One region of the Citrobacter enshiensis genome, then DNA from elsewhere that is predicted to be linked to it. Evidence: predicted binding sites of a transcription regulator. Region 1 holds the regulator's gene; each other region holds the start of a gene.
What was found. Region 1 encodes sigma-54, which starts transcription at its own class of promoters, with help from an activator protein. Its sites were predicted from a motif close to GTTGGCACANNTTTCGCTNT; they were not measured.

Region 1 (7,290 bases):
TCCGTGATGGCTACGGTATTCGTTGCGCACTCACTTCCGGTATTGAGGTTGCCATTATTACCGGACGAAAAGCTAAACTTGTAGAAGATCGCTGTGCCACACTTGGGATCACGCATCTTTATCAGGGTCAGTCAGACAAGCTGGTCGCGTTTGCCGATCTGCTGAATAAACTGGGCGTGGCGTCAGAAAACGTCGCCTATGTCGGCGATGATCTTATCGACTGGCCGGTGATGGAAAAAGTGGGGCTGAGCGTTGCCGTGGCGGACGCTCACCCATTGTTGATTCCACGTGCCGATTACGTGACACGCATTGACGGAGGTCGCGGCGCCGTGCGGGAAGTTTGCGATTTATTACTGTTGGCACAGGGCAAACTGGATGAGGCCAAAGGGCAATCGATATGAGTAAAACCAGACGTTGGGTTATCATTGTGCTGTCGTTGGCCATTCTGGTGCTTATCGGTATCAATCTGGTCGATAAAGACGATGCGCCCCAGGTTGTCGTGAATAACAGCGACCCAACTTATAAAAGTGAGCATACGGATACCGTCGTATACAGTCCTGAAGGGGCGCTGAACTATCGCCTCATCGCTCAACATGTTGAATACTATTCAGATCAGGCGGTTTCGTGGTTTACCCGACCCGTGTTAACCACCTTTGATAAGGATAAAATCCCGACATGGTCGATTAAGGCCGACAAAGCCAAGTTGACCGATGACCGGATGCTGTATCTCTACGGCCACGTTGAAGTCAACGCGTTGGTGCCTGACTCTCAACTACGCAGAATTACGACCGATAACGCGAAGATCAATCTGGTAACGCAGGATGTTACCTCTGACGATCTCGTGACGTTATACGGAACAACATTTAACTCCAGCGGACTGAAAATGCGCGGCAACTTACGCAGCAAGAACGCCGAGCTGATTGAAAAGGTTAGAACCTCCTATGAAATTCCAAAAAAACAAACTCAGCCTTAATCTTGTGCTTGCCAGCTCACTTCTGGCCGCCAGCATTCCTGCGTTCGCCGTCACGGGCGATACCGAGCAGCCGATTCATATTGAATCGGACCAGCAGTCCCTGGACATGCAGGGCAATGTCGTCACCTTCACCGGTAACGTCATTGTCACCCAGGGCACCATCAAAATTAATGCTGATAAAGTGGTCGTTACCCGTCCGGGCGGTGAAGATGGCAAAGAAGTGATTGATGGCTTCGGCAACCCTGCCACCTTCTATCAGATGCAGGACAACGGTAAGCCGGTTAAAGGCCACGCCTCGAAAATGCATTATGAGCTGGCGAAAGATTTCGTCATCCTCACCGGAAACGCCTACCTGGAGCAGCTCGACAGCAACATTACCGGCGACAAAATCACCTATCTGGTGAAAGAGCAAAAAATGCAGGCCTTTAGTGAAAAAGGCAAACGTGTGACCACGGTTCTGGTTCCGTCGCAGCTGCAAGACAAAAACAAAGGCCAGGCCCCGGCACAGAAGAAGGGTAACTAATTCGTTATGGCAACATTAACTGCAAAGAATCTTGCAAAGGCCTATAAGGGCCGCCGGGTGGTGGAAGATGTCAGTCTGACCGTCAACTCCGGGGAAATCGTGGGTCTTCTCGGCCCAAACGGTGCGGGTAAAACCACGACCTTTTATATGGTTGTGGGCATCGTGCCGCGTGATGCAGGCAACATCATTATTGATGACGAAGATATCAGCCTGCTGCCGCTGCATGCGCGTGCGCGCCGCGGTATCGGGTATCTGCCGCAGGAAGCCTCCATTTTCCGTCGCCTGAGTGTATTTGATAACCTGATGGCGGTGTTGCAAATCCGTGACGATCTGTCGAGCGAACAGCGCGACGACAGAGCCAATGAGCTGATGGAAGAATTTCATATCGAGCACCTGCGTGACAGCCTGGGCCAGTCGCTCTCCGGCGGTGAACGCCGTCGTGTGGAAATCGCCCGTGCGCTGGCGGCCAACCCTAAATTTATCCTGCTGGATGAACCTTTTGCGGGTGTTGACCCCATTTCCGTTATCGATATTAAACGCATCATTGAGCATCTGCGCGACAGCGGGCTCGGCGTATTGATCACCGACCATAACGTCCGTGAAACGCTGGCGGTCTGCGAACGCGCTTATATCGTGAGTCAGGGACACCTAATCGCACACGGTACGCCGACAGAAATCCTGCAAGATGAGCACGTTAAACGTGTATACCTTGGGGAAGACTTCAGACTCTGATAGGGTAGAAGATTGCGACGTCATAGCGGGAGAGAATCACTCTGAACATGAAGCAAGGTTTGCAACTCAGGCTCAGCCAACAACTGGCCATGACGCCTCAACTACAACAGGCTATCCGTCTGTTGCAGTTGTCCACGCTGGAACTTCAGCAAGAACTTCAGCAAGCGCTGGAAAGTAATCCACTGCTCGAGCAAACCGATCTTCACGAAGAAATCGACACCCAGGAAACTCAGGACAGCGAAACCCTGGACACCGCAGACGCACTCGAACAAAAAGAGATGCCGGAAGAGCTGCCGCTTGATGCCAGTTGGGATGAAATCTACACCGCAGGAACGCCGTCCGGCACCAGCGGCGACTATATCGACGATGAGCTGCCGGTCTATCAGGGTGAAACCACGCAGTCGCTACAGGATTACCTGATGTGGCAGGTGGAACTTACGCCGTTCTCGGACACTGACCGGGCGATCGCTACGTCGATCGTCGATGCGGTAGACGAAACCGGCTATCTCACCGTCTCGCTGGATGACATCCTCGAGAGCATGGGTGACGAAGAGATTGACCTTGATGAAGTTGAAGCCGTGCTTAAACGCATTCAGCGTTTTGATCCTGTCGGCGTGGCAGCAAAAGATCTTCGCGACTGTTTGCTGATCCAACTCTCGCAATTCGACACCGCGACGCCCTGGCTGCAAGAGGCTCGCCTGATCATCAGCGATCACCTTGATCTGCTGGCCAATCACGATTTTCGCTCATTGATGCGCGTCACTCGCCTGAAGGAAGAGGTGCTCAAAGAAGCGGTCAATCTTATTCAGTCGCTCGATCCCAGACCCGGACAGTCGATCCAGACAGGCGAGCCTGAATACGTGATCCCTGATGTGCTGGTCCGTAAACATAACGATCGCTGGACGGTGGAACTGAACAGCGACAGCATTCCTCGTTTGCAGATCAATCAGCACTATGCCGCCATGTGCAATGGCGCGCGTAACGACGCGGACAGCCAGTTTATCCGTAGCAATCTTCAGGATGCGAAGTGGTTAATCAAAAGTCTGGAAAGCCGTAACGATACATTGCTGCGCGTCAGCCGCTGTATCGTTGAGCAGCAACAAGCCTTTTTTGAGCAAGGCGAAGAGTTTATGAAACCGATGGTGCTGGCGGATATCGCCCAGGCCGTCGAAATGCATGAGTCGACAATTTCCCGAGTGACGACGCAAAAGTATCTGCACAGTCCGCGCGGAATTTTTGAACTGAAATATTTCTTTTCCAGCCACGTCAATACCGAAGGCGGCGGCGAAGCCTCGTCCACGGCGATACGAGCGCTGGTGAAGAAGTTAATTGCTGCGGAAAACCCCGCGAAACCACTGAGCGACAGCAAGTTAACCTCTATGCTGTCAGAACAAGGTATCATGGTAGCGCGCCGTACCGTTGCGAAGTACCGAGAGTCTTTATCCATTCCGCCGTCTAACCAGCGCAAACAACTGGTTTGACCCAACCGATAAGGAAGACACTATGCAGCTCAACATCACTGGAAATAACGTCGAAATTACTGAAGCTTTGCGTGAGTTTATTTCAAGCAAGTTCGCTAAGCTTGAACAGTATTTTGACCGGATTAATCAGGTCTACATTGTGTTGAAAGTGGAGAAAGTGACCCACACCTCGGATGCGACACTGCATGTGAACGGCGGCGAGATTCATGCCAGTGCCGAAGGTCAGGATATGTATGCCGCTATTGACGGATTGATTGATAAACTGGCCCGGCAATTAACGAAACATAAAGATAAACTGAAACAACACTAATTGTCCGGGCAGTTAACGGGTGCAGGACGGCCTGTTGTGAAGCACAACAGGCCATTTGTACAGTTAGCGCTCCGAATCTGACCCGTCAGTTGGATGGGGCAGGTTCTTAGGTGAAATTATGATAAATAACGATTCGACTCTACAACTGAGCAGTGTACTTAACCAGGAATGTACGCGCAGTGGCGTCCACTGCCAAAGCAAAAAACGCGCGCTGGAAATCATCAGCGAACTGGCGGCAAAACAGCTCAGCCTGCCCTCTCAGGTGGTGTTTGAAGCCATTCTGACGCGTGAGAAAATGGGCAGTACAGGGATTGGTAACGGCATTGCAATCCCGCACGGGAAGCTGGAAGAAGATACGTTACGCGCTGTCGGCGTGTTCGTACAACTCGAAACGCCTATTGCTTTCGACGCTATAGATAATCAGCCTGTCGATCTGCTTTTCGCCCTGCTTGTTCCCGCCGACCAAACCAAAACGCATTTGCATACGCTATCTCTGGTGGCGAAACGTCTGGCGGATAAAACTATCTGCCGCCGCCTGCGTTCAGCCCAAAGTGACGAAGAACTTTATAAAATCATCACTGACACCGAAGGTGGACAGGATGAAGCATAACAACCCAATGGCATCCCTTTTTGTCGTTGTGAGGAGAAACGGTACATGGTACTGATGATCGTCAGCGGTCGTTCAGGGTCAGGTAAGTCTGTCGCCCTGCGAGCGCTGGAAGATATGGGTTTTTACTGCGTGGATAACCTTCCCGTAGTGCTGTTGCCCGATCTGGCCCGAACACTGGCCGATCGCCAGATTTCTGCGGCCGTCAGCATCGATGTGCGCAACATGCCGGAATCGCCGGAGATTTTCGAGCAGGCAATGAATAACCTGCCGGATGCCTTCTCCCCTCAGTTGTTGTTTCTCGATGCCGATCGCAACACGCTGATTCGCCGTTACAGCGACACGCGCCGCCTGCACCCGCTGTCCAGCAAGAATCTGTCGCTGGAAAGCGCCATTGATGAAGAAAGTGATTTGCTGGAACCCTTGCGTTCCCGTGCAGATCTGATCGTTGATACGTCCGAAATGTCCGTGCATGAACTGGCAGAGATGTTGCGAACTCGCCTGCTGGGTAAACGTGAACGCGAACTGACGATGGTCTTCGAGTCTTTCGGCTTCAAGCACGGTATTCCGATTGATGCGGATTATGTGTTCGATGTGCGCTTCCTGCCTAACCCGCACTGGGACCCGAAACTGCGCCCAATGACGGGCCTGGATAAGCCGGTCGCCGCATTCCTCGACAGGCACACAGAAGTACACAATTTTATTTATCAGACTCGCAGCTATCTTGAGCTATGGTTACCGATGCTGGAGACAAACAACCGCAGCTACCTCACCGTAGCCATTGGTTGTACTGGCGGGAAACACCGTTCGGTGTATATTGCAGAGCAGCTGGCAGACTACTTCCGTTCTCGCGGCAAGAACGTACAGTCACGCCATCGTACGCTGGAAAAACGCAAAACATGACCGTGAAGCAAACTGTTGAAGTCACGAATAAGCTGGGTATGCACGCCCGGCCAGCAATGAAACTCTTTGAATTAATGCAGGGTTTTGAAGCTGAAGTATTGTTACGCAATGATGAAGGGACTGAGGCTGAAGCAAACAGCGTGATTGCGCTACTGATGCTGGACTCAGCCAAAGGGCGCCAAATCGAAATCGAAGCCACCGGCCCCCAGGAAGTGGAAGCGTTGGCGGCTGTCATCGCGTTGTTCAATTCAGGGTTCGACGAAGACTAAGCGGCGTTCCTCTGCTATAGCGTCATATCCCCCGAGAAACACCGTCCAGCCCGGCATGCGTAAGCTTACCGGGCTGGATTGCCTGTATACACGCTGATACTGTGCTTCGCCATTCGGCAAACCCGCGATGTTCACCTCCTCCGCGGTGCCAAATCCCCCCTGCCTACTGTTACACTCAGACATCACTTGTACATTTAGTGCGCTTTTCTGCCCTGTAACAATATTAAGAAAACCTTAAGACCGATCGTTTAGGATTCATTTAAGTTGGAAGGTCATACTGGATTTATGTCAGAAAACATTTCCAGAGATCTCATGATACGTTTATCCCAACAGATCCCCCTGGGCACCGGAAGACATCGTAAATGTTATGCGCATCCGGATGATGCCCAGCGTTGTATTAAGATCGTCTACCACAATGGGGATGGCGGCGACAAGGAAACCCGACGCGAGCTGAAATACTACGCGCACCTGTCACGCCACCTGAAAGACTGGAGCGGTATTCCGCGCTATTACGGGACGGTGGAAACCGATTGTGGCACAGGTTACGTCTACGATGTCATCGCCGACTTTGACGGCAAACCGTCCGTCACGTTGACGGAGTTTGCTGCCCAGTGCCGCTATGAAGAAGACACCGTGGTCTTGCGTCAACTCCTGAAGAAACTCAAACGCTACTTGCGTGACAACCGCATTGTCACCATGACCCTGAAGCCGCAGAATATTCTGTGTCATCGCATCAGCGAATCAGAGGTGATCCCGGTAATTTGCGACAATATAGGAGAGAGTACGCTTATCCCCCTGGCGACCTGGTCAAAGTGGTTTTGTGAGCGTAAACAAGAAAGATTGTGGGAACGGTTTATTGCCCAACCTGCACTCGCGGTAGCGCTGAAGAAAGACGCGCCGTCGAAAGACAGAAGCACGCTGGCCCTGTCTTCCCGCGAAGCGTAACTCAGCCAAACGCCGGTTAAGCCAGGTTCGAACTTGAATGTTAACGGGCTAACCTAATCGGCATGGGTTTGCCATAATATCGGCAAACCCATGCACTATTTCTCAATCCATCACTTCATCGCGTCTACGGACTTCACTAACGCTTGCGGTTTTAGCAACTCCGTGGGAATGCTGGGTATTTTACTTACGATCACTTCTTTGCTGTTGCGGGTGATACCATAAATAATCCGATCTGGTGAGCTACGATCCCAGGCCCAGGCCTGCCCTTCAAATGGCACGTTGATGGTAGCCACATACTCCAGTATTGAACCGGTTTCCGGCAACCGCAAAACATAGAGTTCTTTGGCATCGTGACCCGTGACGTATAGCAGGCCGTCAGGACCCCAACCGCCGCCGGAACTACTCTTCGGCGCCATTTTTGCCAAAACGTTCGATGGAAAAGCCCAACTCTCCAGTACGCGACCTTCGTTATCAAATTTGACCAGCGCCGTATAGTTATGATCTTTTCCAGCCTCGGTTCCTTTTTCGTCATAGTTGGCGAATCCGG
Region 2 (7,290 bases), 560 kb from region 1:
TTGAGTCTCTGAAGGTTTCGGTTTGCTGCTACAGGCAGCCAGCAACACACAAAGGGGAAGTAACGCTACATAACGACGCTTGAACATGAGACATCCATTAAACAAATTCAGCCAGGGTGAAGTATGGTAAAGCATCCTCCGTCGCACAAGGAAGCGGTAGTCGCTATCGCTACCTATTTTTAGCAGCAAAAATCGCGATTCCTTTTATCACGCTAGTGATGAATCCCTCTTCAACATGATCTTTTTCTATGATTCACGCCCCCTGAATGCACTATCATCGCGTACTGCTATTGCGTGAATAAGCGGGAACAGCGGCAGTTTTCGTTGTTCCTGATCATCGGCAAAAGGGGTTGAAGTGATCATAACCGGAGAAACCAATGAGTGATGCACTACTGAACGCGGGCCGTCAGACATTAATGCTGGAGTTACAGGAAGCGAGCCGTCTGCCGGAGCGTCTGGGCGATGATTTTATCCGCGCCGCGAATACCATTATCCACTGCGAAGGCAAGGTGATTGTCTCCGGTATCGGCAAGTCCGGTCATATTGGCAAAAAAATCGCGGCAACCCTCGCCAGCACTGGCACTCCGGCTTTTTTTGTTCACCCGGCGGAAGCGCTGCACGGCGATCTGGGGATGATCGAAAGCCGTGACGTTATGCTGTTTATCTCCTATTCCGGCGGCGCGAAAGAGCTGGATCTCATCATTCCGCGCCTCGAAGACAAATCGGTCGCCCTGCTGGCGATGACCGGGAAACCCACCTCCCCGCTGGGTCTGGCGGCGAAAGCCGTGCTGGATATCTCCGTCGAACGTGAAGCCTGCCCGATGCATCTGGCGCCAACCTCCAGTACGGTAAATACCCTGATGATGGGTGATGCGCTGGCGATGGCCGTAATGCAGGCGCGCGGTTTTAACGAGGAAGACTTCGCCCGCTCTCACCCGGCTGGCGCACTGGGCGCACGTTTGTTGAATAACGTGCATCATCTGATGCGCCGCGACGATGCGGTGCCTCAGGTTCAGCTTGCCACCAGCGTGATGGACGCGATGCTGGAATTGAGCCGTACCGGGCTGGGTCTGGTCGCGGTCTGTGACGATGAAGCCTATGTGAAAGGCGTATTTACCGACGGCGACCTGCGTCGCTGGTTAGTGGGCGGCGGTGCGCTCACCACGCCAGTCAGTAACGCGATGACTCACAATGGCGTCACGCTACAGGCACAAAGCCGCGCCATTGACGCCAAAGAGATCCTGATGAAGCGCAAAATTACCGCCGCCCCGGTGGTGGATGAAAACGGTAAACTCACCGGCGCGATTAACCTGCAGGATTTTTATCAGGCAGGCATTCTCTAATCTTTGAGTCCCAGACGCTTCGCCAGTCGGTGCAGGTTGGCGACGTCTGTTTCAAGCGCCCGCGCGCTGGCCGCCCAATTGTGGTTATTTTGCGCCAGCGCCCGGCGGATAATCTCCCGCTGAAAACGCTCCGTCGCCTCCCGCAAATTGTGATTGAGCGGCAATTCTGTCGTCGGTTCCGGCTGAGGTACAGCCGACGCGTCCTGTAATGCAAAATGCGTGGCTTCCAGCAGCACTTCATTCCCTGCTTTCGTTGCCCTCGCCAGCACCACGGCACGATGGATCGCATGTTCCAGTTCGCGCACGTTCCCAGGCCAGCCATAGTGCAACAGGTGACTGCGCGCGGCGGGACTCAACACCACGCGCGAAAGTCCCAACCGCAGCCGACACTGCTCGCAAAAATAGCCTGCCAGCAGCACCACATCCTCACCGCGCTCGCGCAGAGGCGGCACGGAAAGCGGGAAAACGCTCAAACGGTGAAACAGGTCGGCCCTGAAACGCCCGGCCAGGACTTCTTCACGCAGGCAACGGTTGGTCGCCGCCAGTACGCGTACATCAACGCGCAGACTACGATCGTCGCCGACACGCTGAATATCGCCGTACTGCAAAACACGCAGCAGCTTGGCCTGCAGCGCTAATGACAGTTCACCAATCTCATCCAGGAACAGGGTGCCGTTATCGGCCATTTCGAACTTACCGCTGCGGTTGCTGATGGCTCCGGTAAACGCCCCTTTGACATGGCCAAACAGTTCACTCTCCGCCACGCTTTCCGGCAGCGCGGCGCAGTTGAGATAGACCAGCGGATTCACCGCCCGCGGCGAGCCTTCATGGATGGCTTTTGCCACCAACTCTTTACCGGTTCCCGTTTCGCCGCTGATCAGCACGTTGAGGTCAGAGCCCGCCACAATCTCTATCTCTTTTTTTAACTGCATCATGGTGGGTGAAAGGCCAATCATCTGCGTCTCTTTCACCGGCTCAAACGCGGAGGATGAACCCGGCAGCATATTCTGGCTTTCCAGTTGTTCAATCAGCAGCGCATTACTCAGCGCCCCGGACGCCAGCGCGGCAATCAGACGCAGTTCTTCATCACTGAAAACATCAAACTGGTCCGGCGCCATGCCGTCGAGCGTCAGCGCGCCAATCAGGTTCTGTCCGGCGAACAGCGGCAGGCCAATACAGGCGTGTACCTTCAGGCTCTCTTGCCCTGGAATCAATCCGTCATAGGGGTCGGGTAAATCGCTGTCGGCCGGGAAGCGCACCACGTCCCCGGCGCGGGCGATGGCCTCCAGGCGCGGATGCCCTTCCAGCGTAAAGCGTCTGCCGAGCACATCGCGCGCCAGGCCATCAATCGCCAGCGGGATAAACTGGCGCGCCTCGTAGCGCAACAATGCGGAGGCATCACATTCCAGCACCTGCCGCAGCGTCGTGATCAGGCGCTGAAATCTGTCCTGATGGCCGATACCGCGTTGTAATTCAATGGCGATGCTCGCCAGTACATCAACGGAAAAACGCATAACACCCTCATTGTCATTTTGACCATTCATACTGTCATAGTGACCATTTAATGAATAGTCATTTTGACTACCAATTTATGAGTATTATTTTAAAAACAGTTTAAAATCATAATGTTAAAAAGTTGGCACACAACCTGCAATCAGAAAGACATCTTTTGGGGAAAACACTGAATTCATTGAGGTTGCTATGTCTATTCTGGTTAAAAATAACATCCATTGGGTTGGCCAACGTGACTGGGAAGTCCGTGATTTTCACGGGACTGAATATAAAACGCTGCGCGGCAGCAGCTACAACAGCTATCTCATCCGTGAAGAAAAAAATGTGCTGATCGACACCGTCGACCATAAGTTCAGCCGTGAATTCGTGCAAAACCTGCGCAGTGAAATTGACCTCGCAGACATTGATTACATCATCATCAACCACGCAGAAGAGGACCACGCCGGTGCGCTGACCGAGCTGATGATGCAGATCCCCGATACGCCTATCTACTGCACCGCGAATGCCATTGATTCTATCACCGGCCATCATCATCATCCGGAGTGGAATTTCAACGTGGTGAAAACCGGCGACGCACTGGATATCGGCAACGGCAAACAGCTGATCTTCGTTGAAACCCCGATGCTGCACTGGCCGGACAGCATGATGACCTATATGACCGGCGATGCGGTTCTGTTCAGTAATGACGCCTTCGGTCAGCACTATTGCGATGAACGTCTGTTTAATGACGAAGTGGATCAGACCGAACTGTTCGAACAGTGCCAGCGTTACTATGCCAACATTCTGACCCCATTCAGCCGCCTGGTGACGCCAAAAATCACCGAAATCCTCGGTTTTAATCTGCCGGTCGATATGATTGCCACCTCCCACGGCGTGGTCTGGCGCGACAACCCAACGCAGATTGTTGAGATGTACCTGAAATGGGCGGCGGATTATCAGGAAGACCGCATCACTCTTTTCTACGACACCATGTCGAACAATACCCGCATGATGGCGGACGCCATCGCTCAGGGGATTAACGAAGTGGACCCAAACGTGGCGGTGAAAATCTTTAACGTCGCCCGCAGCGATAAAAACGAAATTCTGACCAACGTTTTCCGCTCCAAAGGCGTGCTGGTCGGCACCTCCACGATGAACAACGTGATGATGCCGAAAATCGCTGGCCTGGTCGAAGAGATGACCGGCCTGCGTTTTCGCAACAAACGCGCCAGCGCCTTTGGATCTCACGGCTGGAGCGGCGGCGCGGTTGACCGTCTCTCTACCCGCTTGCAGGATGCCGGTTTTGAAATGTCATTGAGCCTGAAAGCCAAATGGCGCCCGGATCTGGATGCGCTGGAACTGTGCCGTCAGCATGGTCGTGAGATTGCGCGTCAGTGGGCACTCGCTCCGCTGCCGGAAACCCATGTCACAGCGACCGCCAAAGAGGAAGCGTGCGTCTGTGCTGCCGCAGCGGCAGCCGACCTCGGCCCCTGCATGCAATGCAGCGTCTGCCAGTGGATTTACGATCCCGCCAAAGGCGAACCCCTGCAGGATGTCGCTCCGGGAACACCGTGGAGCGACGTTCCGGACAACTTCCTCTGCCCGGAATGTTCATTGGGTAAAGAGGTCTTCGACGTACTGGCAACGGAGGCAAAATGAGCCACGGAATTGTCATTATTGGTTCGGGCTTCGCCGCCCGCCAGTTAGTCAAAAACATCCGTAAACAGGATGCTGATATCCCGTTAACCCTGATTGCGGCTGACAGCATGGATGAATATAACAAGCCCGACCTCAGCCACGTTATCAGCCAGGCACAGCGCGCTGACGACCTCACCCGCCAGTCGGCGGGTGAGTTTGCCGAACAGTTTACTTTACGCCTGTTCCCGCATACCTGGGTCACCGACATTGATGCCGATGCCCATGTGGTGAAAAGTCAGAACATGCAGTGGCGATACGACAAGCTGGTGCTGGCGACCGGGGCTTCAGCCTTTGTCCCTCCTGTTACCGGGCGTGAGTTAATGCTCACTCTGAACAGTCAGCAGGAGTACCGCGCGTGTGAAACGCAACTGCGCGACGCGCACCGGGTGTTGATTGTCGGCGGCGGTCTGATCGGCAGCGAGCTGGCGATGGATTTCTGCCGGGCGGGCAAAGCCGTGACGTTGATTGATAACGCCGCCTGCATTCTGGCTTCACTGATGCCGCCGGAAGTGAGCAGTCGCTTACAGCATCGTCTTACCGATATGGGCGTGCATCTGTTGCTGAAATCACAGCTTCAGGGGCTGGAGAAAACGGCGTCCGGTATTCGTGCCACGTTCGATCGTCAGCGCAGTGTTGAGGTCGACGTGGTGATCGCCGCTACCGGTTTGCGTCCGGAAACGGCGCTGGGGCGTCGCGCCGGTTTAACTCTCAATCGCGGCATTTGCGTGGACAGCTACCTGCAAACCAGTCATCCGGATATTTATGCCCTCGGTGACTGCGCGGAAATCAATGGTCAGGTACTGCCCTTCCTGCAGCCGATTCAGCTCAGCGCGATGTACCTGGCGAAAAACCTGCTCGGCGGCAACGTTCCGCTGAAGCTGCCCGCCATGCTCGTGAAAATCAAAACACCGGAATTGCCGTTACATCTGGCCGGGGAAACCCAGCGTCGGGATCTGAACTGGCACATCGCCGCAGAAGCCGACGGAATGGTTGCCAGAGGGATGAACGACGAAGGCCAGTTGCGCGCCTTCGTCGTCAGTGAAGACAGAATGAAGGAGGCTTTCGCCCTGTTGAAAACGCTGCCGGTGTAAATGACGTTGTGCCGGATGGCGGCTATGCCTTATCCGGCCCACGACATATGGCGCTTTGTAGCGCCGGATAAGATGCTACGCGTCGCCATCCGGCATATCACAATTGTTCAGCCAGCGCGCTGCGGCAATCACCCCCTGCCCCAGCGAAAGCCCGCCATCGCCCGCCGGTAATTGCTGCGGGAACAACAGCGTAAAATCAGCAAGATAAAAGGCCAGCCGCGACGACAGCAAGCGGTTATGCATCACCCCACCGCTGAATACCAGCGTCGTAATCCCGCGCGATGCGGCTTGTTCACGCATCATGGCGGCAAACCCTCGCGCCAGCGCATCGTGAAAAGCCCACGCGCGTTCACCGGGCGTTGCCTGCCAGTTCAGCCACTGGTGCCAGAAGGTCGCCAGATCCAGTTGATTTCCGATCAATGGCATCGTCACCGGATGTTCAACGCCCTGACACTGTGAAGCCAATGCTTCCAGCGTACAGGCCGCTTCCCCTTCATAGCTCAGCGACGCTGGCGCACAGCCTAACGCGGCGGCAACGGCATCAAACAGACGCCCACATGACGAGGCCAGCGGTGCATTAATCCCGCGCTCAATCGCCCGCGCCAGCACACTCCAGTTCTGTCGCTGCACGTCGGCGGTTTCCGGATAGCGCTGCCAGTCCGGCACAAAACGCAGACACTGCGCTAACAGATTACGCCAGGGTTGCTTCGCGGCAAGATCGCCACCGGCAAGCGCCACGGCGGGCAGTCCACCAAGATGCTCACATTCACGATAATTAACCCGTAAACACTCGCCACCCCACAGCGCGCCGTTTTCGCCCATCCCGATGCCGTCCAGCGTCAGGGCGATCACATCGCCGCCGTTCAGCGACCAACCATGTTCGGCCAGGCACGACGCCGCGTGGGCATGATGGTGCAACACAATCTCAGTCGGCAGATTCATCTCACTCGCCCATTGGCTGGAGACGTACCCCGGATGCGCATCGCAGACAATGCGTTGCGGCGTAAAGTCATAAATGCTCTGGATCAGGCGCAGCGCATCACGCCACTGAGTCTGAATACCCTCATCGCTGAGATCGCCCAGATGCTGGCTCAGCACCGCCTGCTCGCCGCGCACCAGGCAGAAGGTATTTTTGAGATCGGCCCCCAGGCAAAGCATCGGTGGCACGTTGCGAAAACCCGGCGGTAACGCCAGCGCGTCCGGCACATAACCCCGTGAACGGCGCAGCATTTCGCCACTATCACGCACCACGGAATCATCCATCCGCTGCACGATGTCGCGATTATGCAACAGGAAGCCGTCGGCAATCGCCTGCAAATCGTCCAGCGCCTGTGCGTTGGTAATGGCGGGAGGTTTACCACTCAGATTGCCGGAGGTCATCACCAACGGGCAGTTCATCTCCTGCAACAGCAGATGCTGTAGCGGATTGGCGGGCAGCATCACGCCGACTTCCGCAAGCCCGGGCGCAATGCCGTCGCAGAGCGAATCAACGTACTGTTTATCCACCAGCACAATCGGGGCGGCGGGTGTGGTCAACAGACGGCGTGCCGCTTCCGGCAGACCTTTTTCTGTCGGCAACATCACCGCCAGCGGTTTTGCCGGACGATGCTTACGCGCCCGCAGCATGGCTACCGCATCGCTGTTGCGCGCATCGCAGGCCAGGTGAA
Region 3 (7,290 bases), 1.8 Mb from region 1:
GCTGTGTGCCATGCCCCAGCATCTGCTGAGTTCGGGCTATTTACCGCAGGGATTATTGTCGCTACGCGAAACCATTGCCGGGCACTACTGCGAACGAGGGTTGCCCACCCACCCGGATGAAATAATGGTCGTCAATGGTGCGGTGAGTGGTCTGGCGTTAATTTTGCGTCTGCTGACAGGGCCAGGCGATCGTGTCGTTGTGGATCACCCCACCTACCCGCTCGCCATCGCTGCCATTCAGGGCGCGTCGTGTCGTCCGGTGGGCGTCTCTTTACCTGAGCAAGGCTGGGACACCGCCGGTCTGGTCGCCACTATCGCGCAGACTTCGCCAAGAATGGCTTATCTGATGCCGGATTTTCATAACCCAACCGGGCGCTGTATGGATGACGCGACACGTCAGACAGTGGCGGATATTGCCGCCAAAACGCGCACCACCCTGGTGGTGGATGAAACGATGGTGAATCTTTGGTTTGATGCCCCGCCGCCGCCGCCGCTCCCCTGCTACAACGCCGATGCGCCCATTATTATGCTGGGATCAGCAGGTAAGAGTTTCTGGGGAGGACTGCGTCTGGGCTGGGTTCGCGCATCGTCACGCACCATTGCCGCGCTGGTGCAAACCCGTGATACGTTCGACCTGGGTTCACCCGTGCTGGAACAACTGGCGACCGCCTGGCTGATTGAAAACGCCGGAACCTTCCTTCCTGAACGGCGGCAACAACTGGCCAGGCGGCGCGCGTTATGCGGTGAACTGATGCGTACTCACTTTCCGGAATGGACGTTTTCTCAGCCTGCAGGAGGACTCTCTTTTTGGGTGGAATTGCCTGATACCTTAGCCACTCAGTTCGCCACGCATGCCGAAAGCGCAGGTATTCAGCTCGGCACGGGCACCCGCTTTGGTCTGGCCGGTGCTTTCGATCGCTTCTTGCGGATGCCGTTTACCCACCCGGACGACACATTACGCGCGGCATTTAGCACGTTACAGCCCCTGTGGGACGGATTGCGTTTTCAAACTGGTGTGGGAAAAATGCGTAAGATTATTTGACCTGCCGGACGGCAGAATTGGGTGGGGGCCCTGCCAGCTACATCCCGGCACACACGTCGTCTGCTCTGGCTGCTTCCTTCCGGATCTGACCTGGTAAACAGAGTAGCGTTGCGGGAGAACCAACAGAGCCCCCATTGAGAGCGTTGTTAACCAACGCGCAGGCGCATTATCACTGCTGTCCCCTGTAAATGCAACCTATCCTTCATCGGATGCTGTTTTCTTGTGCAATGTGGCTTCACTCCGCCTCTATTGAGGATTATGCTGAAGGATTAGCGCAGGAATATACCATGGATATACAAGACTCTTTCCCCCAACGCGTCTGGCAAATTGTCGCCTCTATTCCCGAAGGATTTGTGACCACTTACGGTGATGTCGCACGGCTCGCGGGTTCACCCCGTGCCGCTCGCCAGGTCGGCGGCGTGTTAAAACGCTTGCCGGAAGGCAGCACCCTCCCCTGGCACCGAGTCGTCAATCGCCACGGCGCAATCTCGTTGACAGGTCCTGACCTTCAGCGTCAACGCCAGGCTTTATTGTCGGAAGGGGTGATGGTTTCAGGGAGCGGGCAGATCGATTTACAACGATACCGCTGGGTGTATTAACCCTCTCCGTGTCAAAGAGGGTTTATTTCAGATCAGTAATCTGTAGGTGGCGTTGCTATCGCCCCACTGCCAGCCTGCACCGGCACTGCCGTTTGCTGGACCGGTACCAACGTCAGATCGGCCTTTGTCCCCCCCCGATTAATCACTTCCTGGACGGTATCGGTAATGAATACCAGTTTGTCATTAACGGTGATCGCTGCACTCAGCAGGATCCGGGCGTTTGGCTGTACATCTGCCGGGTTGAACGGGAGAACGAAGCTAAACGGCGCCTGTTTGCCTTCAGTACGGACCGCCTGCTGCGACAACACTTTTGACGGCGCATCGGCCAGTGAGGCATCCGACAGTGTCACGGTTAATACGGCATCCGGTGGCAAGGCCACTTTCTGACGGATCCAGACGGTACCTGAAACCGAGGGTTGCTGAATTGCAGGCTGTGTAGCCACACCTGAAGTGCCCGGGTTCGGCGCGGGTGTCTGAACATCTGCGCTTTTGCCTGCGCAGGCCGCCAGAGCAACCGCCATCGCTAACCCGCTTACCATGTGCACAAGTTTCATTAAATTCTCCTTCTCACCAGTGCTCCAGCAAGTTTTTTACTCGCCAGAGTACGGTTAACAAACACATAACGTGATTAAGTTTGGCACAAACTACCTATTTTTTCCTGAAATAAGTCAGTTATTCAGACTATTGCACCCATCGGACCACTTTTAAAATTGCGTTATACTGTGGCTATCTCGCTGCGGCGCCGTCATTACCTGGAGAGTAAGTATGAGTCAGGCACTGAAAAATCTGCTGACATTGTTAAATCTGGAAAAAATTGAAGAAGGACTCTTTCGGGGACAAAGTGAAGACCTGGGGTTACGACAGGTTTTTGGTGGACAGGTTGTCGGCCAGGCGCTGTGTGCCGCCAAGGAGACCGTCTCCGAAGAACGCCATGTCCACTCTTTCCACAGCTATTTTTTACGTCCGGGCGATAGTCAAAAACCGATTATTTACGATGTAGAAGTGCTGCGTGATGGCAACAGTTTTAGCGCCCGCCGGGTGGCCGCGATTCAAAATGGGAAGCCCATCTTTTACATGACCGCCTCTTTCCAGGGCCAGGAAGAGGGATTTGAGCACCAGAAAAAAATGCCCGCCGCACCTGGGCCTGAATCCTTGAAATCGGAAACCGAAATTGCCCGCTCGGTGGCGCATTTGCTGCCGCCGATGTTAAAAGAGAAATTTCTCTGCGATCGTCCCTTAGAGATTCGCCCGGTCGAATTTCATAATCCGCTAAAAGGCCATGTTTCGGAGCCAACACGTCAGGTCTGGATCCGCGCAAACGGCACGATGCCGGACAGCCTCCGCGCGCATCAGTATTTGCTGGGCTATGCCTCCGATCTTAATTTCCTGCCCGTGGCGTTGCAGCCTTACGGTATTGGTTTTCTCGAAAAAGGGATCCAGATTGCCACCATCGATCATTCCATGTGGTTCCATCGTCCTTTCAATATGAATGAATGGCTGCTGTACAGCGTAGAGAGCACCTCTGCCTCCAGCGCCCGCGGCTTTGTGCGCGGTGAGTTTTACACGCAGGACGGCGTGTTGGTTGCGTCTACCGTGCAGGAAGGGGTCATGCGTAATCACAATTGAAAAAAGCCGGATGGCGCTGACGCTTATCCGGCTTTTTGTAGGCCCGGTATGGCGACAGCGCCACCGGGCAATCTGCGTTACGCGTTATAGGCATTCTCGCCGTGGCTGTTCACATCCAGTCCTTCGCGCTCTTGTTCTTCCGGTACGCGCAGCCCCACGGTTAAATCCGCCAGTTTGTAACCGATAAACGCGACCACGCCGGACCAGAGGATTGTAATGCCGATACTTTCTAACTGCACCAGCACCTGATGTCCCATCGTGACGCCTTCGGCAAAGCCCACGCCGCCGAGCGAGCGAGAGGCGAAGACCCCGGTCAGGATACACCCAACGATGCCGCATACGCCGTGAACGCCGAACACATCGCAAGGATCATCAACGCGCAGCAGCCGTTTAAGCATTGTCACGCCCCATAATCCTGCCAGCCCCGCCACAACGCCAATAATTAACGCGCCGCCGACCCCGATGTAGCCACAGGCAGGCGTAACCCCAACCAGACCGGCAATGGCGCCAGAACAGGCCCCCAGCAGAGACGGTTTACCGCGTAGCGCCCATTCGCCAAATATCCATCCGAGGATCGCCGCCGCCGTTGCAACCACGGTGTTGACGAAAGCCAGCGCCGCGATCTCGTTCGCCGCACTGGCGGAACCGGCGTTAAAACCGAACCAGCCAACATACAGGATCGCCGTACCGGTAAAGACCATCGGCAGGTTATGTGGTTTAAACGCCTCTTTGCCAAAACCGACGCGCTTGCCAATCAGATAAGCCCCAACCAGACCGGCAATCGCCGCGTTAATATGCACCACGGTACCGCCCGCGAAATCCAGCGCGCCATGCGATGCCAGCAAACCGCCGCCCCACACCATGTGCGCAATAGGAATGTAGGAAAGCGTCAGCCAGACCACCACGAAAATCAGCACCGCTGAAAAACGAATCCGCTCAGCCAATGCCCCCACGATCAGCCCAACGGTGATACAGGCGAACGAGCCCTGAAACGCAACGTGAATATACTGATAGAAACTGCCCATCACCGCCGTCAGTTCAATATTCTTCAGCATCGTCCAGTGGAAGTTACCGAAGAAATTGTTACCTTCACCAAAGGCCAGCGAATAGCCGTAAACAACCCATAAAATACAGACCAGCGCGAACGTCACGGTGACCTGGGTGAGCATTGACAGCACGTTCTTTCCACGAATCAAACCGCCGTAGAACAGGGCAATGCCGGGGATCGTCATGAACAGCACCAGCGCGGTACAAATCATCATAAAGGCATTATCGGCTTTGTCGGCGACCGCAGGAGCCGCCATCGCCAGACCTGGCAGCAGCGCCAGTGAAGCCAGGCCCGTTTTCATCGTTGCTATCTTCATTTTTTCGTTCCTATCACTGTGTAGCCTGAAAGTTACAGTGCCGCTTCGTCGGCTTCACCGGTACGAATACGAATAACGCGTTGCAACTCAGCGACGAAAATTTTGCCGTCGCCAATTTTTCCGGTCCATGCCGACTTGCTGATGATATCGATCACCTCCTCAAGCTGATCGTCAGCGATGGCCACATCAATTTTTACCTTTGGTAGAAAGTTGACGCTGTATTCCGCGCCGCGGTACAGCTCGGCATGCCCTTTCTGACGCCCGAAACCTTTCACTTCGGTGACCGTCAACCCCTGAATGCCTATGGAAGACAACGCTTCACGAACGTCTTCCAGTTTGAACGGTTTGATTACCACGGTAACCAGTTTCATAGATCCCCTCCTGTCAGAAATGGGTAATAACTGCAGCGACACGAGAGAACTATTGCAAGGGGTGTGCCACATTGAGAAATGCGCCAATCCGGCACGCAATTGCACAAAAAACAGGCAACAAAACAGGAGGAGAGAAATGTGAAGTGCGTCGGAAGCGAAGCGGGAAACGAAAAACGCACCATGCCAGTGCATGATGCGTTTCATTTTTGCACCGCCCGCGGGAGTGGCGGGCAACGCTGGTGCATCAGGCGGTAAGCGATTCCTCGCGCGCGCTGGCGGCCAGCTCTTCCCCGGCTAACTGTAATTGATACATTTGCCAGTAACGCCCCTGCGCTGCCAGCAATTGTTGATGGGTGCCACGTTCAACCGCCTGACCGCGATGCAGCACCAGAATGGTGTCAGCCTCGACGATCGTCGACAACCGGTGCGCAATCACCACCAGCGTGGTGTGCTCACGAACGGCCGCCAGCGCCTGCTGAATCGCTTGTTCGGTCCCCGAGTCGATGCTGGCCGTCGCTTCATCCAGGATCAGCACCTGCGGCGTCTCAACCAGCACGCGCGCCAGCGCCAGGAGTTGCTTTTGCCCCACCGACAAGGTGTTTCCCTGCTCGCCCAGACGCGTATGGATACCGTCGCTCAGGCCGCGCGCCAGTTCCGCCAGTTGGACGGTTTCCAGCGCCTGCCAGACGCGCGCTTCCGAGATATCGCGGCCCAGCGTGACGTTTGCCAGGAAAGTATCTGCCATCACCACCGGATCCTGCTGCACCATCGCCACGCCCTGACGCAGAACGCTGTGACCCAACGTAGAGAGGGGCCGCCCGTCCAGGCGAATCTCGCCCTGAGTCAGCGGATAGTAGCCCATCAACAGGCTGGCGAGCGTACTCTTACCGCTCCCGGTATGCCCGACCAATGCCACAAAACCGCGGGAAGGCACTGACAGGCTGACATCCTGCAGCACCAGATTATTGTCACGGTAGGAGAAAGAAACATGATCCACGTCGATTCGCCCGCTTCGCAGCGGTCTGTTATCTTCACCATAACGTTGGCGAGGGCCATCCATCAGTTCAAAAACGCGCTCACCTGCCACAACCGCCTGCTGCAACATGGATTGTTGCGTCGTCAGTTCAATCAACGGCTCGTTCAGCCGCCCGAGGTAGCTGATAAACGCATATAACACCCCGACTTCGATGGTTCCCGCCGAGGTGAAGCTGAACAACATCAGCAGCCCACACAGAATCAGCGCCGAGAAAAGACTCAGCAACGGGCGCAGTAAAAAACCATCCAGCCTCAGAGTCTGCATTCGCGCCATGTAGTGCGAACGGCTGGCTTCTCCCATGCGTTCCCCGAAGCGCGCCTGTTGGCGAAACTGCTGAATGACGCTCATGCCGTTGATAACTTCATTGAAACCGTCATTGATATCCGCCAGATACGCTCTCACACGGCGTACGATCGGCGTGCTGTAACGCTGGTAAATCACCATCACCACCAGCACGGCAGGGAAAATCGCCATCGCCACCAACGCCATGCGCCAGTCCAGGCTGAACATCGCCACTAACATCGCGCCAATCAACGCGGCGCTGCGCAACACCGTCGCCACCACCGTAACGTAAAGGTCGCGGATCACTTCGGTATCATTGGTCACCCGGGAGATCAACTGCCCGACAGGCTGGGTATCAAACTCGCTCAACGGCTGACGGAGCGCAGCATCCATCACGTCGGTCCGCAGTTGTTGTACGACGCCAACGGCGGCCTGATTAAACAACAGCGACTGCGCATAATGCAGCCCGGCCGCCAGCAGCTGTAAGCCAATGTAGGCCGCGATCAACCCCGCCACCATTGCCAACGGCAGATTGTTTTTCGCCACCAGATGGTCAATGAAATAGCTGATAAGCAGCGGTCCACTCACTTCCGCCACCGCGGCGACCCAGAGCATGACTACCGCAATGGAAAGCGGTTTTCGCCACGGAGAACCGTACGCCAGCAGCCTTTTCAACGTTGGCCATAACTGTCCAAAACTACGCATTCGCCGCCTCCTCTGGCATTTCAGGAGCGTCAGTCAGCGCGGCCTCTAACTGCTGATAGCGGTACATGTCGCGATACCAGCCGGATTGCAGGACCAAATCGTCATGCTCGCCTCGCTGAGCAATGTGCCCATGCTGCATCACGATAATTTCGCTGGCTTCCGTCAAGGCTGACAAGCGGTGCGCGCTAATGATCACCGTACGCCCTTCTCCCCACTGGCGCAGGTTATGTAAAATCTGATGTTCCGTACGGCCATCCACGGCCGA
Region 4 (7,290 bases), 650 kb from region 1:
TTGTGACCCGCCAGCAGCATAAAGCCGATCAGTATCTTGATGCCTTAGAGCAAGAAATAGTGCACCGTGCGCCGCTTTTTTCCGGACGCAACGTTAGCCAACTGCACTGGGGTGGCGGTACGCCAACCTATCTGAATAAAGCGCAAATCAGTCGCTTAATGACGTTGTTGCGCGAACACTTCCAGTTTAATGCGGATGCGGAAATCTCGATCGAGGTCGATCCCCGTGAGATTGAGTTGGATGTGCTCGATCATTTACGCGCAGAAGGTTTTAACCGCCTGAGTATGGGCGTACAGGACTTCAACAAAGAGGTTCAGCGTCTGGTCAACCGTGAGCAAGACGAAGCGTTTATTTTTGCGCTGCTTAATCACGCGCGCGATATCGGTTTTACCTCCACCAACATCGATCTGATTTACGGTTTACCGAAACAGACGCCGGAAAGCTTCGCATTCACCCTGAAACGCGTGGCGGAACTGAAACCCGACCGTCTAAGCGTTTTTAACTACGCGCATCTGCCGACCCTGTTTGCCGCTCAACGTAAAATTAAAGATGCCGATCTGCCCAGCGCGCAGCAGAAACTGGATATTCTGCAGGAAACTATCTCTTCGTTAACCGAAACGGGTTATCAGTTTATTGGGATGGACCATTTTGCCCGTCCGGATGATGAGTTAGCCGTCGCGCAACGTGAAGGCGTTCTGCACCGTAATTTCCAGGGCTACACCACCCAGGGCGATACCGACCTGCTGGGGATGGGCGTTTCCGCCATCAGTATGATTGGCGACTGCTACGCGCAGAACCAAAAGGAGCTGAAGCACTATTATCAGCTCGTTGATGAGCAGGGAAATGCGCTATGGCGCGGTATTGCATTGACCCAGGATGACTGTATTCGCCGGGATGTTATTAAGTCGCTGATTTGCAACTTCCGTCTCGATTTTGCCGACGTCGAATCTCAGTGGGAACTCACCTTTACCGAATACTTTGCTGAAGATCTGAAACTGCTGGCGCCATTGGCAAAAGATGGGCTGGTGGACGTGAATGAGAAAGGGATTCAGGTGACGCCAAAAGGGCGCTTGCTGATCCGTAACATTTGCATGTGCTTTGATGCGTATCTGCGCCGTAAAGCGCGGATGCAGCAGTTCTCACGCGTCATTTAACAACTTCCCAGTGGCGCTGTGCTAACCGGGGCTACGTTTCGTAGACCTGATAAGCGCAGCGCCATCAGGCGTTATTCCATTCCTAACTCTTTAAGCTTGCGTGTCAGGGTATTACGACCCCAGCCAAGCAATCTTGCCGCTTCCTGTTTATGCCCCTGCGTATGACGTAACGCGGTCGTTAACAGTGTGCGTTCCATTTCCGGTTGCGCTTCCGAGAGCAGGTTTTGATGACCGGAACGCAGCGCCCGATCGGCCCACTGCGCCAACAGGGTGGCCCAACTGTCCGGCTGCATATGTGAAGGACTGTCGGGAACGGCGACGTCAAACAACTCGCTGGGGAGATCCTGAATTAACACTTCCTGTCCGGCGGCCATAACGGTTAGCCAGCGGCAGGTGTTTTCTAGCTGGCGCACGTTACCCGGCCATGCCAGGCGCGTCAGGGCGGCTTCGGTTTCCGGGTGCAATTGTTTGGCTTCAACCCCTAATTCCTGTGCGGCGTCTTGCAGAAAATGACGCGCCAGACGGGGAATATCTTCCCGGCGCTCACGCAGCGGCGGCAAATGAACGCGAATCACGTTCAGGCGATGGAACAGGTCTTCACGAAACTTGCCTTCCTGCACGCGTAATTCCAGGTTCTGGTGAGTGGCGGCAATAATACGCACATCCACCTTCACGGGCGCATATCCGCCGACGCGATAAAACTGCCCGTCAGCGAGGACTCGCAGCAAGCGCGTTTGCACGTCCAGCGGCATGTCGCCTATTTCATCCAGAAACAGCGTCCCGCCGTCAGCCTGTTCAAAACGCCCCTGGCGAATGGTATTCGCGCCAGTAAATGCGCCTTTTTCGTGACCAAATAACTCAGATTCAATCAAATCCTTCGGAATGGCCGCCATATTCAGGGCAATAAACGGCGCTTTGACACGCGGGCTGTGGCGATGCAGCGCATGGGCAACCAGCTCTTTGCCAGTGCCGGATTCGCCGTTGATCAGCACGCTGATTGAAGAGCGAGACAACCGGCCAATAATACGAAATACATCCTGCATAGCAGGGGCTTCACCAATGATATCGGTGGTCGGGCCGTTGTTCTGGATATTCCGGGGTTGCTGCTGTTCCTGATAGTGGCTGATAGCACGCTCAACCAGCGCGACTGCTTCGTCAATATCAAAAGGTTTTGGCAGGTAATCAAATGCGCCCTGCTGATAAGCACTGACGGCAGCGTCCAGATCGGAATGGGCCGTCATAATGATGACCGGCAGCATAGAGTGGCGTTGCTTAATCTGTTTTAACAGCGCCAGACCGTCCATTCCCGGCATACGGATATCAGACAGCAGAACATCTGGCGTTTTGCTTGCCAGCGCGTCCAGTACCTCGTGACCGCTTTCAAACGTGGTGCAGTTCAGCCCTGCCCCGGCGAGCGCACGTTCAAGCACCCAACGGATGGAACTATCGTCATCGACTACCCAGACTATTCCTCGTTGCATAAACGTCACCTTTATTTCCTGATAGGCAGGTAAACCGAGAACTCGGTATGACCCGGCCAACTGGTAAATTCAATTTTGCCGGAATGTTGATCAATCAAATTACGGGCGATGGACAGACCCAGCCCGGTACCACCTTCGCGACCGCTCACCATGGGGTAAAACAACGTGTCCTGCAAATGGGAAGGAATGCCCGGACCGTTGTCTTCTACGTCAATACGCGCCGCCAGGCGATAACGCATTCCGTGCAGGGTTAGCTGGAAAGCAGTGCGGGTACGCAGAATAATTTCGCCACCGTTCGGCCCCAGCGCCTGGAGGGCGTTGCGCACGATATTCAGCAGCACCTGCTCGATTTGGTCCGGGTCGTGCGGTAGCTCCGGCAGACTCGGATCGTAATCACGAATCAGCGTCACGTTTTCTGGCAGCTCCATTGAAACCAGCGCCACCACACGTTCTGCGACCTTATGAATACTTTCGTTGATGTGCATGCCCGGATGTTGTGGCCCCAGCAGGCGGTCAACCAGATTACGCAGTCTGTCCGCCTGCTCGATAATGACTTTGGTGTACTCCGTCAACGCCGGATCGGGAAGCGCCTTGCTCAGTAACTGCGCCGCGCCGCGTAAACCGCCAAGCGGATTTTTAATTTCATGCGCCAGACCACGCACCAGATCGCGGGCAGCAATTTGTTGAGCATGCTGCAGCTGTTCCTGGCTCAAACGGCGTTGGTTATCCATCGGCGCCATTTCCAGCAGGATAAGGCCATCTGGCAGCCTTTGTGCGGTCACGGAGAGGATATGTGAGTGACTATCTATCACCAGTGTGACTTCGTTGTCTGTAAAGCCCTGGCCCGCTAGCAGGCTCTCTCGCATCAGACCGATGTTTAATGAAAAGTAACTCAGCAGTTCAGGTAACGGTGTGCCAAACAGTTTGCGGGAACTTTGGGCGAGCAACTGCTGCGCGGCGGGATTGGCGTAATGCACCGCCAACTCGTCATCGACAAGTAAGATGCTATTGATTAAAGAATTAAGGATCTGCCCAGCATCGGGCAGCATGCCAGTTGCCATTCAGCAGTCTCCTGGAAAAGTTTGCACCAATTTAGTGCATTATAGCTTTTTACTGATAAAAAGCGCGTAAAGTCAGGTGGCTGGTGGAGAAAAAAGCCCATCCGGGGATGGGCTAAAAGTTTCCACGGCAACTAAAAAACGCCTGACGCCTTTCACACCGCAGCTACGTTAGCTACCTTCGCTCACCCCAGTCACATAGCTATCTATGCTCCTGGGGATTTGCTCAGTTGCCGCCTTGCCGCAACGCGAAATTCGTCGAATTTTTAAGATACGGTTAAACGCTGTAGTACAGTTCAAACTCTACCGGGTGTGGCGTCATGCGCACGCGGTCATCTTCTTCACGACGCAGCGTAATGTACGCATCGATCGCTTCGTCGGTGAACACGCCGCCTGCGGTCAGGAACTCGCGGTCCAGATCCAGTTCTTTCAGTGCTTCTTCCAGAGAGCCAGCAACCTGTGGGATCTCTTTCGCTTCTTCCGGCGGCAGGTCATACAGGTTTTTGTCCATCGCTTCGCCCGGGTGGATCTTGTTCTTAATACCGTCAAGACCCGCCATCAGCAGGGCAGCAAAGCACAGGTACGGGTTAGCTGCCGGATCCGGGAAGCGCACTTCGATACGACGCGCTTTCGGAGAAGCAACCACCGGAATACGGATAGAGGCAGAACGGTTACGGGCAGAGTAAGCCAGCATGACCGGTGCTTCATAACCCGGGACCAGACGCTTGTAGGAGTTGGTGGTCGGGTTTGCCAGGGCGTTGATCGCTTTAGCGTGTTTGATTACGCCGCCGATGTAGAACAGCGCCTGCTCAGACAGACCGGCATATTTGTCGCCAGAGAACAGGTTTACGCCGTTCTTGGACAGAGACATGTGGCAGTGCATACCGGAACCGTTATCGCCAAACATCGGTTTTGGCATAAAGGTTGCGGTTTTACCGAAGCGGTGCGCAACGTTGTGAACCACATATTTGTAGATCTGAATTTCGTCCGCTTTTTTGGTCATGGTGTTAAAGCGGGTTGCGATTTCGTTCTGGCCTGCGGTCGCTACTTCGTGGTGATGTGCTTCGACAACCAGACCCATCTCTTCCATGATCAGACACATGGTGGAACGAATGTCCTGAGAAGAGTCTACCGGAGGAACCGGGAAGTAACCGCCTTTCACGCCAGGACGGTGACCTTTGTTACCACCTTCATATTTGGTGGAGGAGTTCCATGCGCCTTCGATATCGTCGATGGCCACGTGGGAACCGGAGATGGATGCGCCGAAACGAATGTCATCAAACAGGAAGAATTCTGGCTCTGGCCCGAACAGAACGGTGTCTGCGATGCCGGTAGCGCGCAGATATTCTTCAGCACGTTTGGCGATGGAGCGCGGGTCGCGGTCATAGCCCTGCAGCGTGCCAGGTTCCAGGATATCACAACGGATAATCAGGGTAGAATCTTCAAAGAACGGGTCGATGAGCGCAGTGGACGCATCTGGCATCAGAACCATGTCAGATTCGTTAATGCCTTTCCAGCCGCCGATGGAGGAGCCGTCAAACATTTTGCCTTCTTCGAAGAATTCGGCATTTACCTGATGAGCAGGAATAGTGACGTGCTGTTCTTTACCTTTGGTATCGGTGAAGCGCAAATCAACAAACTTCACTTCGTGCTCGTTCAGCATCGTCAATACGTGTTCAGCGGACATACTTTAACTCTCCCGGATTGGTCATTGTCGTCGTGGTAACGAGGTCTGCAATTCTGCAAAAATTGGCCGTGTCGCCGTAAAAAATATAAAGCGAAATCTGTGCCAACTTTTAAATTGCCCCTAAAAGGCGTTATCATGCGCACCATCGTGCAAAAGGGCTGCACCATGGTGAGCACGCTGCACCAATATAGTGCTTCAATGTGAACATTAAGCACCATGTTGGTGCAATGAGCAATGAGTAACCCTTTTAACGCTCCGTGAAAGCGATCACAAAGAAACTCTGCAATACTTGTTTGCGGAGGATGTTTGTGATCCTGTTTTGTAGTGCGATTAATCCGTGTACAATAACGCGCTATTCCTAATGCCCGAGGCAAAGTTGTGATCGAAAATTTGCGTAACATCGCCATCATCGCGCACGTTGACCATGGTAAAACTACCCTGGTCGACAAGCTGCTGCAGCAATCCGGTACGTTTGATGCGCGTGCCGAAACCCAAGAGCGTGTGATGGACTCCAACGATTTGGAGAAAGAGCGTGGGATTACCATCCTCGCGAAAAACACCGCTATCAAATGGAATGACTACCGTATCAACATCGTTGATACCCCAGGGCACGCCGACTTCGGTGGTGAAGTTGAACGTGTAATGTCCATGGTAGACTCCGTGCTGTTGGTCGTTGATGCAATGGATGGTCCGATGCCGCAGACGCGCTTCGTGACCAAAAAAGCCTTTGCTCATGGCCTGAAGCCTATTGTTGTTATCAACAAAGTTGACCGTCCGGGCGCACGTCCTGACTGGGTTGTTGATCAGGTATTCGACCTGTTCGTTAACCTTGATGCAACTGACGAACAGCTGGACTTCCCTATCGTTTACGCTTCTGCGCTGAACGGTATCGCGGGTCTGGATCACGAAGATATGGCTGAAGATATGACTCCGCTGTATCAGACCATCGTCGATCGCGTACCTGCACCGAACGTTGACCTTGATGGCCCGCTGCAGATGCAAATCTCTCAGCTGGACTACAACAACTACGTTGGTGTTATCGGCATCGGTCGTATCAAGCGCGGTAAAGTTAAACCGAACCAGCAGATCACTATCATTGATAGCGCAGGCAAAACCCGCAACGGTAAAGTCGGTAAAGTTCTGACCCATCTGGGTCTGGAACGTATCGAGAGTGACGTTGCAGAAGCGGGCGATATCATCGCGATCACCGGTCTCGGCGAGCTGAACATCTCTGATACCATCTGCGATACGCAGAATGTTGAAGCGCTGCCGGCGCTGTCCGTTGATGAACCGACCGTAACCATGTTCTTCTGCGTAAACACCTCTCCGTTCTGTGGTAAAGAAGGTAAGTACGTTACCTCTCGTCAGATCCTTGACCGCCTGAACAAAGAGCTGGTGCACAACGTGGCACTGCGCGTTGAAGAAACGCCGGATGCGGATGCGTTCCGTGTATCTGGTCGTGGTGAGCTGCACCTGTCCGTTCTTATCGAAAACATGCGTCGTGAAGGTTTCGAAATGGCGGTTTCCCGTCCGAAAGTTATCTTCCGCGAAATCGACGGCCGTAAACAAGAGCCGTTCGAAAACGTAACGCTGGACGTCGAAGAGCAGCATCAGGGTTCTGTCATGCAGGCTCTGGGTGAGCGTAAAGGCGACCTGAAAAACATGAATCCAGATGGCAAAGGCCGCGTACGTCTTGACTACGTGATCCCAAGCCGTGGTCTGATCGGCTTCCGTTCAGAATTCATGACCATGACCTCCGGTACCGGTCTGCTGTACTCCACCTTCAGCCATTACGACGATGTTCGTGCGGGCGATGTTGGCCAGCGTCAGAACGGCGTGCTGATCTCCAACGGTCAGGGTAAAGCGGTTGCGTTCGCACTGTTCAGCCTGCAGGATCGCGGTAAGCTGTT

Region 2: norV (anaerobic nitric oxide reductase flavorubredoxin) is a predicted target of sigma-54. The motif match lies at 2,979-2,998, and genes of this name have one in related genera.
Region 3: glnK (P-II family nitrogen regulator) is a predicted target of sigma-54. The motif match lies at 5,054-5,073, and genes of this name have one in related genera.
Region 4: glnA (glutamate--ammonia ligase) is a predicted target of sigma-54. The motif match lies at 5,468-5,487, and genes of this name have one in related genera.

Annotation. Positions count from the first base shown of each region.
Region 1 is NZ_CP119862.1:495,721-503,010, reverse strand. Features, by position in the region: gene kdsC (3-deoxy-manno-octulosonate-8-phosphatase KdsC) at 1-401, shown strand, start outside; gene lptC (LPS export ABC transporter periplasmic protein LptC) at 398-973, shown strand; gene lptA (lipopolysaccharide ABC transporter substrate-binding protein LptA) at 942-1,496, shown strand; gene lptB (LPS export ABC transporter ATP-binding protein) at 1,503-2,228, shown strand; gene rpoN (RNA polymerase factor sigma-54) at 2,276-3,709, shown strand; gene hpf (ribosome hibernation promoting factor) at 3,732-4,019, shown strand; gene ptsN (PTS IIA-like nitrogen regulatory protein PtsN) at 4,138-4,629, shown strand; gene rapZ (RNase adapter RapZ) at 4,675-5,529, shown strand; gene npr (PTS phosphocarrier protein NPr) at 5,526-5,798, shown strand; gene yrbL (PhoP regulatory network protein YrbL) at 6,111-6,743, shown strand; gene P2W74_RS02355 (PQQ-dependent sugar dehydrogenase family protein) at 6,854-7,290, opposite strand, start outside.
Region 2 is NZ_CP119862.1:1,058,682-1,065,971, reverse strand. Features, by position in the region: gene mltB (lytic murein transglycosylase B) at 1-87, opposite strand, end outside; gene gutQ (arabinose-5-phosphate isomerase GutQ) at 378-1,343, shown strand; gene norR (nitric oxide reductase transcriptional regulator NorR) at 1,340-2,857, opposite strand; gene norV (anaerobic nitric oxide reductase flavorubredoxin) at 3,045-4,493, shown strand; gene norW (NADH:flavorubredoxin reductase NorW) at 4,490-5,623, shown strand; gene hypF (carbamoyltransferase HypF) at 5,699-7,290, opposite strand, start outside.
Region 3 is NZ_CP119862.1:3,582,242-3,589,531, forward strand. Features, by position in the region: gene yczR (MocR-like transcription factor YczR) at 1-1,042, shown strand, start outside; RNA gene ffs (signal recognition particle sRNA small type) at 1,071-1,167, opposite strand; gene P2W74_RS17190 (MGMT family protein) at 1,252-1,641, shown strand; gene P2W74_RS17195 (YbaY family lipoprotein) at 1,674-2,195, opposite strand; gene tesB (acyl-CoA thioesterase II) at 2,407-3,267, shown strand; gene amtB (ammonium transporter AmtB) at 3,345-4,631, opposite strand; gene glnK (P-II family nitrogen regulator) at 4,664-5,002, opposite strand; gene P2W74_RS17215 (SmdB family multidrug efflux ABC transporter permease/ATP-binding protein) at 5,247-7,025, opposite strand; gene P2W74_RS17220 (SmdA family multidrug ABC transporter permease/ATP-binding protein) at 7,018-7,290, opposite strand, start outside.
Region 4 is NZ_CP119862.1:4,759,328-4,766,617, reverse strand. Features, by position in the region: gene hemN (oxygen-independent coproporphyrinogen III oxidase) at 1-1,154, shown strand, start outside; gene glnG (nitrogen regulation protein NR(I)) at 1,226-2,635, opposite strand; gene glnL (nitrogen regulation protein NR(II)) at 2,647-3,696, opposite strand; gene glnA (glutamate--ammonia ligase) at 3,971-5,380, opposite strand; gene typA (ribosome-dependent GTPase TypA) at 5,759-7,290, shown strand, end outside.